DNA from 2 places in the Turicibacter sanguinis genome. Region 1 is predicted to be linked to the other one. Evidence: predicted binding sites of a transcription regulator. Region 1 holds the regulator's gene; the other holds the start of a gene.

The links. Region 1 encodes HrcA, which represses chaperone genes, less so after heat shock. Its sites were predicted from a motif close to TTTTAGCACTNNNNNNNNNNNAGTGCTAAAA; they were not measured.
Region 2: clpB (ATP-dependent chaperone ClpB) is a predicted target of HrcA. The motif match lies at 1,885-1,915, and genes of this name have one in related genera.

What each region holds. Positions count from the first base shown of each region.
Region 1 covers NZ_CP053187.1:2,743,844-2,747,276, forward strand. Annotated here, with positions in the region: gene dnaK (molecular chaperone DnaK) at 1-358, opposite strand, end outside; gene grpE (nucleotide exchange factor GrpE) at 391-945, opposite strand; gene hrcA (heat-inducible transcriptional repressor HrcA) at 958-1,980, opposite strand; gene trxA (thioredoxin) at 2,179-2,493, opposite strand; gene HLK68_RS13320 (amino acid ABC transporter ATP-binding protein) at 2,676-3,416, opposite strand; gene HLK68_RS13325 (amino acid ABC transporter permease) at 3,426-3,433, opposite strand, start outside.
Region 2 covers NZ_CP053187.1:263,042-266,474, reverse strand. Annotated here, with positions in the region: gene leuS (leucine--tRNA ligase) at 1-745, shown strand, start outside; gene HLK68_RS01480 (Cof-type HAD-IIB family hydrolase) at 922-1,740, opposite strand; gene clpB (ATP-dependent chaperone ClpB) at 1,973-3,433, shown strand, end outside.

The DNA.
Region 1 (3,433 bases):
AGTAAGCTGGAACTGTAATAACTGCTTCAGTTACTGGTTCACCTAAGTATGCTTCAGCCGTTGCTTTTAAATTTTGTAAAATAATTGCTGAAATTTCTTGTGGTGTATAAGATTTTCCTTCAATTGTTTCTTTATGGTTTGTTCCCATATGACGTTTAATAGACATGATTGTATTTGGATTTGTAATTGCTTGACGTTTTGCAACATCACCTACTTGACGTTCTTCACCTTTGAATGATACAACTGATGGCGTTGTACGAGCTCCTTCTGGATTAGCGATAACTTTCGCTTCTCCACCTTCCATAACTGCAACACATGAGTTAGTTGTTCCTAAGTCAATACCAATAATTTTACCCATTGAGATTCATCCTCCTATATAACAATTTAGAATTATTCGCTTACTTTTACCATTGAAGGTCTAATAACACGATCTTTTAATTTATAACCTTTTTGAAGTTCTTGTAAAACCATTCCTGATTCTACCCCTTCAACTGCTTCTTGCATCACAGCTTGATGCACAGTTGGATCGAAGGCCACGCCTTCTGCTTTAATGACTTCAACCCCTTCTTGCTTTAATGCCTCAAGTAATTGGGTATGAATCATTTTAAATCCTGTTAAGAATGTTTTTGTATTTTCATCTTCAACCGTACTAGATAAAGCACGCTCAAAGTTATCAATCGCTGGAATAATATTCGTAATCACAGCCTGTGAGCGATATTTCGCTTCACGAACGCGTTCTTCATTCATACGACGTTTAAAGTTTTCAAGTTCAGCTGCATTACGTAACAATTGATCTTTCAGATCTTGAATTTGTTGTTTTAATTCCACTGTTTCATCGATAACTTCTGATTCCGTCTCACACTGGCAATCACCATTTGCTTCTTGGCAACCTGCTTCTTCATTTAATTCTTCTAATTCTTCAACTGGTTGGGTTTCCTTATTCAACCGCCCCACCTCCTATTTATATAAATCAGACATAATTCGTGCGACATGCTCAAGAAGTGGAATGATTTTTCGATACTCCATTCTCGTCGGTCCTAAAACCGCAATCTTCCCAAATTCATGGTCACTAATTTGGTACGGAACCGTGATTAGTGTACAGTTTTCCATCGCTTTTATTTCGTTTTCTTGTCCAATTTTAACCGTCAATTCATGAGTCTCATCATCTGACTCAATAACTTTTACAATCTCATCTGCTTCAATCATACTAAACAAATGATAAGCTTTATCTAAATCATTGAATTCTGGTTGTTTCAAAATATTAGATTTTCCACTTAGAATATAATTGTTTTGAGAGAGCGACTGAGAAAGTAATTGAAGCATTGTATACATAATTTCCTCTTTGTATGTAATGAAATCATGTAATTGATTTTCAAAGCTTTCAGTTAACTTATCATGGATTTCACCCACAAATTCACCGACAAGTAATTCATCGAGCGCTTTAATAATGGTCTCCATTTTTTTAATATCAATATTGTCAGGAATCGTAATTGTCCGACTCTCAACATGCCCTTGGTCTGTAATAAGAACAAAGACAGCTTGTGCATCTGAAATCGGAACAAACTGAATTTTTTTCACTCGACTGTAATCACGAGAGGGACCTAATAAAATTGACGTATAATTCGTTAAACTTGAGAGCAATTTAACCGCTTCTTTAATGGTTGTTTCACGTTCAAATTGTTTTTGATTTAACAATTGTTTAAATATTCCTACTTCTGGTGTTGTCTCCATAGGTTCTTCTTTTACAAGGTAGTCTACGTAATAACGATATCCCTTTTGACTCGGGATCCGACCACTTGACGTATGTGTTTTTTCAAGAAAGCCCAAATCTTCTAAATCTGCCATTTCATTTCGAATCGTAGCAGCTGAAAAATTCAGTTCTTCTTTTTTAGATAAGACGCGCGAACCTACTGGCTGTGCCGTGTGTATGAACTCTTCTACAATTGCCTTTAAAACAAGTATTTGTCGTTCCGTTAGCAATGTAAACACCTCTTTTAGCACTCGTTATCATCAAGTGCTAATACCATTATATATAACCTTATTAGCACTGTCAACTCATTAGTGCTAATTTTTTATTTTTTTCAGAAGTCTAACTTCAGCAACCGTCTACCTTGATTAATATTCTCATTTCATGCTATTTCATACAAAAAAAGACACTCCTAGGAGCGTCTTTTTGAATTATTTATGCGATTCAATTAATGATAATAACGACGCTTTTGGTTGGAATCCAACTGTTTGCTGAACTGCTTGACCGTCTTTAAATAAAATTAATGTTGGAATTGACATCACTTTAAATTGTGACGCAACACCTGGACAATGATCCACGTTTACTTTAACAATTTTAGCAACACCTTGTAATTCAGTCGCTAACTCTTCTAGAACAGGCGCAATCATCTTACATGGTCCGCACCAATCTGCATAAAAATCAACTAAAACTAATCCAGTTGCAATTTCTTGAGCAAAATTTTCTTCTGTTGCATGAATAACTGCCATGTTTATTTCCTCCTCTAATACTTCTTGATAGTCTATCATAAGTATATCATATTACCATGAAATTACAAATAGATTGCACTTTCACCCAAATATTATTTCACATTTTTAGACACCTATCCCCATAACTTTCTAACAATCCCTTTATTTTAAACAGTAAATGGAGCGCCAACATGATCCTTTAACTAATTTAAATATCGGCGTAAAAATTCTTTCGTTCGTGCCTGTTTAGGATTTACAAAGATTTCATCTGGTGTTCCTTCCTCAGCAATCACCCCTCGATCCATAAAAACAACTCGATGACTCACCTCTTTAGCAAATCCCATTTCATGTGTCACCACAATCATCGTTAATCCATCCTCCGCTAATTGTTTCATGACTTTTAAAACGTCACCCACCATTTCGGGATCAAGGGCACTTGTCGGTTCATCAAATAACAATACTTCTGGTTCCATACATAAAGCACGCGCAATGGCTACACGTTGTTTTTGCCCCCCTGATAATTGTGAACTACTTGCATGAGCAAATGATTTCATTCCGACCTTCTCTAAATAAAACATCGCTTTTTCGATCGCCTCTTCTTTTCTTCGTTTCAATACTTTTGTTTGTCCAATGACACAATTATCAAGAACTGTTTTATTTTGAAACAAATTAAAACTTTGAAACACCATCCCGACTTTAGTTCGGTATTGATTAACATTAAGTTCTCCCTTTAAAATATCCTGGCCTCGATATAAGATTTCACCACTATCTGGAATTTCTAATAAATTAAGGCATCGAAGTAGAGTTGATTTCCCACTTCCACTTGATCCAATAATCGTAATAACTTCTCCTTTATCCACATGAAACTCTATGTTTTTTAAAACCTCTAGTTCTCCAAATCGTTTTTCTAAATGATGGATGTTGATCATCGTATTTTCTGCCATACTCTCCTCCTAAAGAT
Region 2 (3,433 bases), 520 kb from region 1:
AGAACCATTCCAACGTTTATTCAACCAAGGAATGATTTTAGGTGAAAATAATGAAAAAATGTCTAAATCTAAAGGAAACGTTGTAAACCCAGATGATATCGTAGAATCACATGGTGCAGATACATTACGTTTATATGAAATGTTCATGGGACCACTTGATGCTGCGATTGCCTGGTCAACAGAAGGGTTAGATGGAAGCCGTCGATTCTTAGATCGAGTTTGGCGTTTATTCGTGACTCCTGAGCACACATTAGCTGAAAAAGTAGTGGCTGAAAATGATGGTAAATTAGATAAAGTTTACAATGAAACAGTTAAGAAAGTCACAGAAGATTATGAAAAATTAAGCTTCAATACAGCTATCGCTCAAATGATGATCTTCATTAACGAATCATATAAAGCAACAAGTATTCCTCGTGAATATGTAGAAGGATTCGTCAAATTATTAAATCCAATCGCTCCGCATATGACAGAAGAAATCTGGTCAGTTTTAGGACATGAAGAGACAATGACATATGAAGCATGGCCAACATATGACGAAGCAAAATTAGTTTCTGATACGATTACAATTATCGCGCAAGTTAACGGTAAATTACGTGGACGTATCGAAGTGCCGGCTACGATTTCTAAAGAAGAAATGCAAGAAGTAGCAATGGCAAACGAAAATGTTCAAAACTTTATTTCTGGAAAAGAAATCGTGAAAGTAATCGCGGTACCAGGAAAATTAGTCAATATTGTTGTAAAATAATGAAATTTAAAATCCCTCTGAAGACTATTTCGTTGGAGGGATTTTTTATATTGGGTTTGAGTTGCCAAAAATGATGATAGATTATCGCATAGTATGTCAGCTTGAATAAAATATTAAAACTAGATAGATATTATAATAAAAAAGCATTCTCATCAAAATTGAGAATGCTTTTTTTGTTATTTTGTTAAGATGTATTGTTCTAAATAGTGAGCAACACCACTCTCTTTGTTTGATTTGGTTGTGGTATTGGCTGCTTCTTTTAATTTGTCAATGGCATTGTCCATGGCAACCCCAACTCCGGCATACATTAACATTTCAATATCGTTATCTCCATCTCCAAAGGCGATGATATCTTTTGGCTCAATATTATAATATTTTGCTAGTTTTTCAATTGCTGTTGCTTTATTCGTATCTGATTTAAAGACTTCGATAATATTATCATTGTCTCCGTCCCAGTTACGGCATGTAATGATATCAGAGTAATGTTCACGTAAAAAGGCCATGACTTCTTCTGCCATTCCTTTTTTCGTTTCAAGTAAGAAGCCATTTGGATGCTCATCTAATGTTTCTTTAAATGGTCCAAATTTAACTGACGTACAGGTGTCAATATGGAACCAATCACGGATTGTATCACCTTGATGTAAAACATATAAGTGATCTTTGTATTCACAAAATGCATTGACGATGTAATTTTGTAATTCTGAATCGAATAATGTAATAATAACTTCTGTTGGAATTTGAGCTAAGATATCTTCAAATGAATCATCTTCAGGATGATGTATATATGCTCCATTAAAGTTAATAATAGGTGTATCGAGACCTAATTCTTTATAAAAATGTAATGAAGCACGAGCTGGTCGTCCTGTTGCAATGACAACGATATGACCTTCTTCTTTAGCTTTCATTAAAGCTTCTTTTGTTTTAGGATCGAGTGATTCCCAGCTTTGTAAAGCAGTCCCATCCAAATCTGTTACGATTAATTTTTTGTTCTCCATTTTAACACCTCCGGCTTAGTTAATATAATAGCATAGATTAATCGAATTTCAAAACGACAGTAGGTTTCATCATCAGCCACTTTTCCTAAATTATGAAGTTTTATCCTTTAGTATACATAAATTCCTAAACATAACGCATAAAATTATTAGCACTCTTATTGAACGAGTGCTAAAGTTGTGATATGATAATGATGTCAGCATATAATGACTATGAAGAATGGAGTGAAGAATTATGAATATTAATAAAATGACTGAAAAGTTACAACAGGGTTTAGTTAATGCTCAGTCTCTTGCAACTTCATTAAACCACCAAGAGATTGATACAGCGCATTTACTAAGTTCTTTATTACAAGATTCTGAAGGGTTAGCCTCACGTGTATTTGTGAAGCTAGGGTATCCCGTTCAAGAGATTGTAAAAGATTTAAAACAGATTTTAAATAAAAAACCAAGTGTAACAGGAAGTTCAGCCGAACCGTATGTATCAGCTGATTTGAATCGCGCTCTTTTAAAAGCAGATGATTATGCTCGTGCATGGAAAGATGATTATTTATCAGTTGAACATGTGTTACTAGCAATGCTTGAATCGAAAGATTATGAGATGAAACAGCTCATTAAAAAATATAATTTAAATGAAAAACAATTAAAAGAAGTTATTTCACAGATAAGGGGGAATTCACGAGTGATGACACAAAATCCAGAAGCAACTTATGAAGTGTTAGAAAAATACGGACGCGATTTAGTTGAAGATGTGAAATCAGGAAAAATTGATCCGGTTATTGGACGTGATGAAGAAATTCGTCGTGCGATTCGTATTCTTTCTCGTAAAACTAAAAATAACCCAGTTTTAATTGGTGAACCTGGGGTTGGGAAAACAGCAATTGTCGAAGGTCTTGCTCAACGTATTGTTCGCCAAGATGTTCCCGAAAGTTTAAAAGATAAAGTGATTTTTGAACTTGATTTAGCTGCCTTAGTAGCGGGAGCTAAGTACCGTGGTGAGTTTGAGGAACGTTTAAAAGCTGTCTTAAATGAAGTGAAAAATAGCGATGGACGTATCATTTTATTTATTGATGAAATTCATACCATTGTCGGTGCAGGTCGTACAGATGGAGCAATGGATGCAGGAAATTTATTAAAACCATTACTTGCTCGTGGTGAATTACACTGCATTGGGGCGACAACATTAAAAGAATATCGTGAATACATCGAAAAAGATCCGGCACTTGAACGCCGATTCCAAAAAGTTCAAGTTAATGAACCAACGGTTGAAGATACTGTTTCGATTTTACGTGGATTAAAAGATCGTTTTGAAGTACATCATCGTGTGAGTATTTCAGACCGTGCTATTGTAGCAGCCGCTACGCTATCAGATCGTTACATAACTGACCGCTTTTTACCAGATAAAGCAATTGATTTAATTGATGAGGCTTGTGCAACAATTCGTACTGAGATTGACTCATTACCAGAAGAACTTGATCGCATTAACCGTCGTGTCATGCAGTTAGAAATTGAAGAAGCAGCGTTAAAAAAAGAAACAGACGAATTCAGTAAACAACGTCTTCATACCCTTCAAAAAGAATTAGCGGACTTAAAAGATGAATTAAATGTTTTAAAATTACAATGGGAAAAAGAAAAACAAGCGATTCATGGGGTTGCCGATTTGAAAAAAGAACTTGAACTTGCTCGCCGTCAATTA